2 regions of the Caballeronia jiangsuensis genome follow, and region 1 is predicted to be linked to the other one. Evidence: predicted binding sites of a transcription regulator. Region 1 holds the regulator's gene; the other holds the start of a gene.
What was found. Region 1 encodes FliA, which starts transcription of late flagellar genes. Its sites were predicted from a motif close to CTAAAGTTTNNNNNNNNNNNGCCGNTA; they were not measured.

Region 1 (5,507 bases):
CGCGACCCATTTCGCCATCTGCCCGAACATGCGCCGATAGTCGATTTCCTGAAACGCCTCGCGGTCCATGTGATCCCGCGCGCATTGGCCGATGAGCAGGATCATCGGCGTCGAATCCTGAAACGCGGTGTGCACGCCGATCGACGCGTGCGTCGCGCCCGGCCCGCGCGTGACGATCGCGACGCCCGGTTTGCCCGTCAGCTTGCCGACCGCTTCGGCCATGTTCGCCGCGCCCGCCTCGTGGCGGCAGACGATCGTCTGAATCTGCGAGGTTTCGTCGTGCAGGGAATCGAGCACGGCGAGAAAGCTCTCGCCGGGCACGCAGAACACGCGCTCGACGCCGTGATGCACGAGCGCATCGACGAGAAGACGCGCGCCGGTAGTTTGATTGTCGGGAGAAGCGGATTGCGCGGAGGGGACAGCGGACGCCATGCGAAGAACTCTCCTGTGAGTGTCCGGACCGTCGTGGATGCGGGCCGGACCGTGAGCGAATTGCCCTAAAGCTTACGCCGTCGGGCGAGCACGCGGCCAGAAGCAAAGCGGAATTTTTTCCCGGCGCGCGCGACCTGTTCGCGCCGCCCGCGGCATTTCCATCAGCCGAAATACCCCTTTTTCTCGCCCCTTATCCAGCGATGGAGAAAGGGTGGAGTTCGCAATAATGGCTTCACTGAAAAGCGGACACGGCAACGAGCCAAGCGGGTCCGCCTCGCAAAGATCGCAGTTTCACCTCATCGGGGGCAAGTTTGAACATTCGTAAATTCATCGGCGCGAACAGCCGCGACGCATTGCGCCAGGTTCGTGAAGCGCTCGGCCCCGATGCCGTGGTGCTGTCCAATCGCACGCTGGATGATGGTTCCGTGGAGATCGTCGGCGTCGCGGACAGCGATATCGCGTCGATCTCGCCGGCCGCGAAGGAACAGGCCGTGCGCTCGGCGGGCTCGTCGCGCGCCGCGCTGGCTGCCGCGGCCGCCGCGCTGCCGGCTAAGCAATCCGCCGCGAATCCCTACGCGAGCGGCGACGTGTTTTCGTCGGTCTTCGGCGCAAACACCGACGCCGACGATGAAGACGATTTCGCGCACGAACACGAAGCCGCATCCGACGAAGAAGCGCCGCGCACGATGGCCGACTCGAATCCGTGGCTGATCGAGCACGCGAAGCGCATCGCGCAGCAGGCGACGATGCCGTCGAACCGACCGCTGACGGCGTCCGCCGCGATCGCTCGCGGTATGGGCGTGCCGGTTCCTGTCGCCGCGCAAGAGACGCGCGCCGACAGAACGCCGGAAGCAGGCAAGTACGCGATTCGCCAGCAAGCGCATGCGCAAGCGAACCGCGCGGAAGCCATCGCTCAGGCGCGCGTTCAATCGAAGGTCGAAACGCCCGACTGGGCACGCGAAGCCGCGCAGGTCGCCGCACGCCGCGCCGCGCAGAAGATCAACGCGAGCGCGCCGCACGCCGAAGCACCGGCGGCGAGCACCGCGCCGGCTGCGCAGGAAGGCGCCTTCGAAGGTCTGCCGGCGAACGCGGCGGCGGTCGTGACGGAAGCGATCCGCGCACGCATGGAGCAGGTCGTCAACGAAACGGTGATGAACGAGCTTTCGTCGATGCGCTCGATGATGGAAGAGCACTTCTCCGGTCTGCTCTGGGGCGAGCGCCAGCGCCGCAACCCGACGGGCGGCGCGCTGACCAAGCGTCTCTTCGCCGCCGGTTTCTCCGCGCAACTCGTCCGCATGATGGTGGACAACATGCCGGAGATGGAAAGCGTGGAAGGCGCGCTCGAATGGGTGCAGGAAGTGCTCGAATCGAACATCCCGGTGATGGATAGCGAAGATGCGCTGATGGAACGCGGCGGCGTGTTCGCGCTGATGGGCCCGACGGGCGTCGGCAAGACGACGACCACCGCGAAGCTCGCGGCGCGCTGCGTGATGCGCTTCGGCGCGAGCAAGGTCGCGCTGCTTACGACCGACAGCTACCGGATCGGCGCGCACGAGCAACTGCGCATCTTCGGCAAGATTCTCGGCGTGTCGGTTCACGCGGTGAAGGACGCCGCCGACCTGCAGCTCGCGCTTTCCGAGCTGCGCAACAAACATATCGTGCTGATCGACACGATCGGCATGAGCCAGCGCGACCGCATGGTCTCGGATCAGATCGCGATGCTGTGCGGCGCGGGTCATCCGGTGCAGCGCATCCTGCTGCTCAACGCGACGAGCCACGGCGACACGCTCAACGAAGTCGTGCAGGCATACAAGAGCGCCGCGGATCAGCCGCCGCTCGCGGGCTGCATCCTGACCAAGCTCGACGAAGCGACGAATCTCGGCGGCGTGCTCGATACGGTCATCCGCTACAAGCTGCCGGTGCATTACGTGTCGACCGGCCAGAAGGTGCCGGAGAACCTGTACGTCGCGACCAAGCGTTTTCTCATCAAGAGCGCATTCTGCATTCCCCGCGACGGCTCGCCGTTCGTGCCGCAGGACGAAGAAGTGCCGGCGCTGCTCTCCGCATTGTCCGCGCGCGCCACGACCGAACTGCATGGGGTGCACTTTGGATAAGTTCGTGCTCGACCAGGCGGAAGGTCTGCGACGGCTGCTCACGCGTGCCGGTTCGCGCGTGGTGGCGGTTGCGGGCGGGCCGGCGGGCATCGGGTGCACGTCGGCGGTGGTGAATCTCGGCGCGGCGCTGTCCGTGCACGGCAAGGATGTGCTCGTGATCGACGAGCATCAGGACGCGGGATCGGTGAGCCGCATGCTGGGTTTGTCCGATGCAGGCACGCTCGCCGCGGTGATGTCCGGCCGCCGCGCGCTCGCCGATGTCGTCGAGCGCACGCCGTTCGGCTTCTCGCAGATCGCCGCACCGCGCGACGAGCGCATCAGCCACGACGCCGCGCAGTGCCGCGCATTGCTCGATGGTCCGGCCGACATCGTTTTGATCGATGCGCAACTGGACCGTCACGGCGCGCTGTCGACGCTCGCGGCACAGGCGCATGACTTTCTCATCGTGACGCGGGTGGCCGCGTCGGCGATCACCGAGGCGTATGCGTGCATGAAGCGCCTGCACTACGCCCATGCGATCGGCCAGTTCCGCGTGCTCATCAATCACGTGCAGAACCCGGCTGACGCGGCGGTCGCGTTCGACAACCTGTCGGGCGTCGCGAGCCGGTATCTGGCCGTGTCGCTCGTGCAGGCAGGGTATGTGTCCGAGGATGCGCGCGTCGCTCGGGCAAAGGAACTCTCACGCTGCGCAGTCGAAGCGTTCCCGGCCACGGCCGCGGCACGCGACTACCGCGCGATCGCGGCGGAGCTCCTCCACTGGCCGATGCGCCCCGCGCCGTACATGCGCGCGGCGAACGGCCAGCCAGACGCGCGAATTCCGGTTGGCGACTCTGAACAGGGCGGGCGGGAGGCGGCGCATCGTGTGGCCGCGCTTCACGACTTTGCAATGAGCAGCACGGCGTCGATGTGATCAAGATAGGTGACCATGATGTATAACGCCCAAGGCAAACTCTCACAGTCGGACGTCCTGACGAAATATGCGCCGCTCGTTCGTCGGCTGGGGCTTCAGCTCGTCGCCAAGATGCCGGCGAGCGTCGATCTCGACGATCTCATCCAGGCCGGCATGATCGGTCTGCTGGACGCGGCGAGCCGCTACAAGGAAGATCAAGGCGCGCAATTCGAAACCTACGCGAGCCAGCGCATTCGCGGCGCGATGCTCGACGAGCTGCGCGCCAACGACTGGCTGCCGCGCAGCATGCGCAAGACGTCGCGCGAAGTGGAATCGGCGGTGCATAAGGTCGAGCAGAACCTCGGCCGCTCCGCGAGCGAGACGGAGATCGCCGAGCACATGAAGATGCCGCTCGACGAGTATCAGTCGATGCTCCAGGATCTGCACGGCAGCCAGCTGATCTACTACGAAGACTTCGACCGCTCCGCCGACGACGAGCCGTTCCTCGACCGCTATTGCGTCGATCGCTCGGATCCGCTTTCGGCGCTGCTCGACGACAGCCTGCGCGGCGCGCTGATCGAAGCGATCGACAAGCTGCCCGAGCGCGAGAAGCTGCTGATGAGCCTCTACTACGAACGCGGCCTGAACCTGCGCGAAATCGGCGCGGTAATGGAAGTGAGCGAATCGCGCGTGTGCCAGCTGCACAGCCAGGCGGTCGCACGTCTGCGCACGAAGCTGCGCGAGCAGGCGTGGACGAGCGTCGAGGCCTGATTCAGCTCGTTTCGAAGTCGCGCGTTTCGGCGAAGACCGTTTTCCCTTCGCCGAGACTTTTCGCGCGATACATCGCACGATCGGCGGCGCGCAGCACGGCGGTGATGCCGGACTGCTGCGCGCTCGTCGCGCTCGAAAGCAGACACGCGCCGATGCTCGCCGATACCGACACCGGCCGCTCCTGCACCGATGTCATCGCGTCGAGAATCGAGTGAATGCTGTCGGCCACCGATAGCACCGCCGCGCGGTCGCGCACCTGATGCGCGAGCACGACGAACTCGTCGCCGCCCAGACGCGCGATGGTGTCGGACTTGCGCATGCGCTTCGCGAGCGATTGCGCGAAGGCTTGCAGCAGCATGTCGCCGACCGCGTGACCGTAGGTATCGTTCACTTCCTTGAAGCCGTCGAGATCGATGAGAAGGAGCGCGGTGGCATCGTCGCCATCGGTTTCGCGCGCGGTCATCGCACGATCGACGATCCGTTCGAGCGCGTATCGGTTGGACAGGCCCGTGAGCGGATCGGTCGATGCCTGACGCGCGAGATCGCGATTCGCATTGCCGAGGCGATCGACGAGTACGCTCAAATACACCGATGCGCCCAGCACGCTCAAACCGAGCCCGATCGCGGCGGGAAGATTGGCGCGCCACCACGGCTGCCAGACGCCGAGCGCCATCACGACGATAAGCGCCGTCGCGCACGACACCGCGAGCGTGCGCTTGCCGTAACGGCATCCCGAGCCGATCAGAAACCAGAACATCACCCAGATGAGCGGCAGCGCAATCGCGCCGCCCGCTGCAAGCGCGAGCCCGAGCAGCGTTTGATCGACGATGGTCGTGACCGTGAGACGCTTCTCCGACGGCGTGCTCATGCGGCTGACGATCAGCAGCGTGGCCGCACCGTAAGACACGTAGAGCGCGATGAGACGCGCGACCGCGAGTGCATCGTAGGAAGGCCGGAGCCACGCGAAGATGCCGTAGGCCAGAAGAACTGCCGCTCCCATCCAGACCCGCAGCGTGGCCTGCTCGCGCTCGGGATTCCGGTGCTCGGACCATGCGAAGGCATAAGGCCGGCGTGCCGGTTGATGCGCCTGCTCCATACTGAACCCCTGGATGGTGATTTCTTTCTTTTATCTTGCTGTCGTGTACTGCGGCCCCGTCGCGTGGCATCGGCTTTATGGCGTGGTATCGAATTGCGCCGAGCGAGCGATCCGCTATTTTGCAACGTTTTGCGAAGACGCTGTGTTTCGTGTAATAACGGCTTTCGCACTTCTATTTCCGATTCACCGTGATGCGCGACGAATC
Region 2 (5,507 bases), on a different contig from region 1:
CCCGCGCCTGCGGCTCGTTGCCGAGCGACGCGGCGCTACGCTGGCCCGCGAGCCATTGCACCAGATGCGATTCGTAGAAGAGCCCGCTTTCGTCGACGGTCTTCGCCAGCGCGGTCGCGAGCGCGGCGGCGGGCAGCGGCGGCAGATTCTGCGTCGCGGCGCGCGCTGCGGCAACCGCGGCGGCGTTGGAAGAGAAAGCGGTATCGAAGAGGCCGGTCGTGAGCGCGGCGAAGGCGCTCGCGGGGCGCGGCGGAGTCGGCCAGAGCGGCGTATCGCCGGTCAGCGCGGGCGTCGCGCCGGGAAAGCGCGAAATCACGTCGAGCGTGCGCGCGACGCTGGAGAACGCGGTTTGCGCCGATGCCGCCGGCGTCGCCGCGCCGGGATGCGTGCCGACGGTCTGCGACATGTCCGTCTGCGTCGTCGTCTGTCCGACGCTCGCGCCGGTGACGCCGCTGCCGCTCACTCCGTTCGGCGCACGGATCGCGGACAACAGGAGCTCGGTGCGGCTGGCGAGCAACGATGCGATCGCGGTATCGAGTCCAGTCATGCCCACATCCTCATATGCGCCGCGATCGGGCGCGGACCAGCGCCTAGCGCAGTCCGATCATTTTTTTCAGTACGCGCGCCGGGCTGTTGACCGTGAAAAGCGCCGAAAGACGCGCGAGGCTCGGCGACGTCAGATCGCGGATCGCGGCGTCGTCGGCGAGAATCTTCTTCACGAGGTCCAGCTTGCGTGCACGGGCGTTTTCGTCGAGTTCCGAGCCGGAATCCACTTGCTTCAGTTGCTCGATCAACTCGCGGTACGTGCCTTGCAACGCCTTCAGCTCGCTCCATTCGCCGCCGCGCGCAGCCGCCAGCATCTGGCCGGAAACCGCCGCGATGGCTTCGTAGTGGGCGAAATATTCTTGTGTCGTCTTCATTCTTTCGAGGCAGTCGACGCGCATCGTGTCAAACGGGCGCGGCGGTCATTTGCGCCACTTCCGGTCCAATTCCCACCCAGGCGTCTTCGAGCGTCGCGAGCAGGTTGTCGATCTCGACCAGCATCGTCTCGTCCTGCTTCAGGTTCGCCTCGAGCAGCCGGCGCGTCATATACGTGTACAGCGCGTCCAGCCGCTCCGCGATCTCGCCGCCCGCATCCTTGTTGAGCGCCTGCTGCAAGCCGCTCTCGATGATGCTGATGGCCTTGCTGATCGCCGTGCCGCGCGCGCCGATGTTGTTCTGCTGCATGTGCATGCGCGCCTGCGCGATCGCCTGGCGTGCGCCCTGATACAGCATCACGATCAGACGGTGCGGGCTGGCTCCCATCACCCCTGTCTGCACGCCCACGCGTGCGTAGGCATTGGCTCCAGCGTGTCCTGGGGAATACATCTCTCGATTCTCCTTATGCGATGCCGCGGCGTTCCGCTTGCTTCAAACGGACGCCCTGCTTCTCGTCCGGATCCCCGTGCGCCCGGCAAAAACCGGCGCGGGCAAACGAACCATCGTTCGCCGTGCCGTTATCGGGGTTATCGGAGAAACGCGGCAAAGCTTTAGGACTCGGGACTCTAGAGCCGTCGCAACAACGATTGGGGGCTGGATCGCGAACGGATCGTCAGACGGAGATCTGCATGATGTCGTTGTAGGCCGACACGAGCTTGTTGCGCACCTGCAACCCGAATTGCAGTCCGACGTTCGCCTTCTGCATGTCCACCATCACGTCGTTGAGCGACACGTTCGGCGCGCCGATCTCGAAAGCGTGCGCCTCGCCGAGCGCCTTGGTCTGGTTGTCGCTGATCTTGTCGATGGACGATTTCAGCGCATCGGAGAAACTGCCGACGCTCGCCGCGCCCGATGTCCCGCTCTGGCCCGTGACGGCGCCCGCTGCGCTGGTCGGGCCGGACACGCCGCCCGCGGCTTGCGATGCCAGCGACTGAATGGCCGAGAGCGCGGCGGAAAGCGGATTGATCGGAAAGTTCATGTTGACTCCGGGTGACAGGGGGAAAGCCGGCGCCTCGCGTGGCGTGGACCTGGGTGCTCGGGATGCGTTTCGCGGAGGTTCACCGAGTACGAAAAAGATTAGCAGCCGGCGGTTTTTCAAAGCGCGGGAAGAACGGGGAAAACCCCGCTCTATTCAGCGAATCGAGTTGCAATCTTCTGCGGATAATCCCCATCGTGAAAAGTCCTCCACCGCCGCTGACATGAAAAGCGGGAAGCGGCGGGAGGAGAACCTCAGGATTCGGAGCTTCGACGCTAAATGGATACGCCCAACAACTCACTCATCACGCCCGACGCCAGAATGGGCCTGGCGGGCGCACAACCGGGAGCAGCCGGAACGGCCGCGCCGGGACTCGCGGGTGGCGCCGATTTCGGCGGTTTCGCGCAGCGCGTGCCGATGCTCAACCAGTTCCGCTCGAATCCGCGCGTGCCGCTCATCGTGGCCGTCGCGATTCTGGCGATGGTGATCGCCGGCCTCGTCATGTGGTCGCGCCAGCCGGACTACCGCGTCCTCTTCTCCAATCTCTCCGACCGGGACGGCGGCGCAATCGTTGCCGCGCTCCAGCAGGGCAACATTCCCTACAAGTTGTCCGACGGCGGCGGCGCCGTTCTCGTGCCGGCCGAGCAGGTTCACGAAACGCGTCTGCGTCTCGCGAGCCAGGGCTTGCCGAAGAGCGGCTCGGTCGGCTTCGAACTGATGGACAACCAGAAGTTCGGCATCAGCCAGTTCGCCGAGCAGGTCAACTATCAGCGCGCGCTGGAAGGCGAGCTGGAGCGCACGATCGGCGCGATCTCGTCGGTGAAGTCGGCGCGCGTGCATCTCGCGATTCCGAAGCCGAGCGTGTTCGTGCGCGACAAGGAACTGCCGACCGCGTCCGTGATGGTCAATCTGTATCCGGGCCGCGTGCTCGACGAAGGCCAGGTGGTCGCGATCGCGCACATGGTCGCGTCCGGCGTCGCGGACATGCCGGTCAAGAACGTGAATATCGTCGATCAGGACGGCAACCTGCTCACGAGCCAGAGCGCCGCCAGCGGCCTCGATGCGTCGCAACTGAAGTACGTGCAGCAGATCGAGCACAACACGCAAAAGCGCATCGACGCGATTCTCGCGCCGCTCTTTGGCGCCGGCAACGCCCGCTCGCAGGTGAGCGCCGACATCGACTTCTCGAAGCTCGAACAGACCGCCGAAAGCTACGGTCCGAACGGTAACCCGCAAAGCACGGCGATCCGCAGCCAGCAGTCGAGCGAATCGAGCGAAACGACGGGCGGCGGCGCATCGGGCGTGCCGGGCGCGCTCTCGAATCAGCCGCCGCAGCCGGCTTCCGCGCCGATCGACGCGGCAGCTTCGGGCGCCGTCGGCACGAAGACGACGCCGCAAAACCAGCGCCGCGACACGACGACCAACTACGAAGTCGATCGCACCGTGCGCCATTTCGAGCAGGCGACGGGCGGCATCAAGCGCCTGTCGGTGGCGGTCGTCGTGAACTACGACAAGAAGGTCGACGCGAAGGGCAACGTCACGATGACGCCGCTCGCCGCCGACAAGCTCGCGCAGGTCCAGCAGCTCGTGAAGGACGCGATGGGCTTCGACGAGAAGCGCGGCGACTCGGTGAACGTGGTGAACAGCGCGTTCTCGGCCGACCTGAACGTGACGCCGGACGTGCCGTGGTGGCGCACCCCGCAGATGATCGCGTGGGGCATCCAGGCGGCGAAGTACGTGGGCATCGGGATCGTCGGGCTGTTCCTGTACTTCAGCATGGTGAAGCCGGCGATGCGCCGCGCCTTCCCGCCGCTGCCCGAAGCCGCCCCCGCGCTCGGCGCACCGGATGAACTCTCGCTGCTCGATGGCCCGTCGCTCGACGGCGGGCAGAAGAAGGAAGACGAGGACAAGGATGCCGAGGTCAGTCTCCTCGGTCATGAAAGCAAGAAGGCCAAATTCGATCGCAACCTCGACTACGCGCGCATGGTGGCGCGTCAGGACGCGAGAATCGTTGCGACGGTCGTGAAGAACTGGGTGTCCGATGAACGCTGAAGGCCTGAATAAAGCCGCTCTCCTCCTGATGTCGATCGGTGAGGAAGAAGCCGCCGAAGTTTTCAAGTATCTCGCTCCGCGCGAGGTGCAGAAGATCGGCGCGACCATGGCGGCGCTGAAAAACGTGACGCGCGAGCAGCTCGACAACGTGCTGACCGAATTCGTTTCGGAAGCGGAGCAGCACACCGCGCTGTCGCTCGATTCGAGCGAGTACATCCGCTCGGTGCTGACGAAGGCGCTCGGCGAAACCAAGGCCGGCGCGCTGATCGACCGTATCCTGCAAGGCAGCGATACGAGCGGCATCGAAGGCCTGAAGTGGATGGACTCGGGCGCGGTCGCGGAGCTGATCAAGAACGAGCATCCGCAGATCATCGCGACGATCCTCGTGCATCTGGACCGCGATCAGGCTTCGGAGATCGTGTCGCTGCTGGCCGACCGTCTGCGCAACGACGTGCTGCTGCGCATCGCGACGCTCGACGGCATTCAGCCCGCCGCGCTGCGCGAACTCGACGACGTGCTGACGACGCTCCTCTCCGGCAGCGACAACCTGAAGCGCGCGCCGATGGGCGGCATCCGCACGGCGGCCGAGATTCTCAACTTCATGTCGAGCAATCATGAAGAAGGCGTGATCGCGAACGTGCGCGAATACGACGCCGAACTCGCGCAGAAGATCATCGACCAGATGTTCGTGTTCGAGAACCTGCTCGACCTGGAAGACCGCGCGATCCAGCTTCTCTTGAAGGAAGTGGAGTCGGAGACGCTGATCGTGTCGCTCAAGGGCGCGCAGCCGGCGCTGCGCCAGAAGTTCCTGTCGAACATGTCGCAGCGCGCGGCCGAACTGCTCGCGGAAGACCTCGATTCGCGCGGTCCGGTGCGCGTGTCGGAAGTCGAGCAGCAGCAACGCAAGATTCTGCAGATCGTCCGCAATCTCGCGGAAAACGGCCAGATCCAGCTAGGCGGCAAGGCGGAGGATGCATATGTCTGACGCTCGCGTGCAAAAGACTCCGCTCTCGGCGTATCAGCGCTGGGAAATGGCCTCGTTCGATCCTGTCGAAATCAAGGTCGACGACAGCGCGGCGGAACAGGCCGCGCTCGAAGCGCACTTGCGCCGCGTCGAGGAAGACGCGCATCAGCACGGGCTCGCGAAGGGGCATGTCGCGGGCCAGGCGCTCGGTTATCAGGCGGGTTACGAGCAAGGTCAGGCGAAGGGTTTCGAGGATGGCCGCAAGGAAGCGCTCGCCCAGGCCGCGCGTCTCGCCGAAATCGCCGATACGTTCAGGACCGCGTTGCAGGCCGCCGATGCGGCCATCGCGGAGTCGCTCGCAGAACTCGCGATCGATATTGCGCAGCAGGTCGTGCGTCAGCATCTCGCGCTCGATCCGACCGCGCTCGTCGCGGTGGCGCGCGAAGTGATCGCCGCCGAGCCGGAGCTTTCGGGCGCGCCCACGCTCGTCGTGAATCCGGCCGACATGCCGATCGTCGATGCTTATCTGAAAGACGA

Region 2: a site for FliA is predicted at 1,507-1,533, ahead of fliS (flagellar export chaperone FliS). Genes of this name have one in related genera too.

What each region holds. Positions count from the first base shown of each region.
Region 1 covers NZ_JAQQDB010000011.1:157,704-163,210, forward strand. The annotation lists gene PQR08_RS14115 (thiamine pyrophosphate-binding protein) at 1-432, opposite strand, end outside; gene flhF (flagellar biosynthesis GTPase FlhF) at 744-2,546, shown strand; gene PQR08_RS14125 (MinD/ParA family ATP-binding protein) at 2,539-3,456, shown strand; gene PQR08_RS14130 (RNA polymerase sigma factor FliA) at 3,472-4,206, shown strand; gene PQR08_RS14135 (diguanylate cyclase) at 4,208-5,302, opposite strand; gene PQR08_RS14140 (Rieske 2Fe-2S domain-containing protein) at 5,494-5,507, shown strand, end outside.
Region 2 covers NZ_JAQQDB010000081.1:3,664-9,170, reverse strand. The annotation lists gene fliK (flagellar hook-length control protein FliK) at 1-547, opposite strand, end outside; gene PQR08_RS38220 (flagellar protein FliT) at 591-920, opposite strand; gene fliS (flagellar export chaperone FliS) at 949-1,368, opposite strand; gene fliE (flagellar hook-basal body complex protein FliE) at 1,592-1,957, opposite strand; gene fliF (flagellar basal-body MS-ring/collar protein FliF) at 2,234-4,006, shown strand; gene fliG (flagellar motor switch protein FliG) at 3,996-4,991, shown strand; gene fliH (flagellar assembly protein FliH) at 4,984-5,507, shown strand, end outside.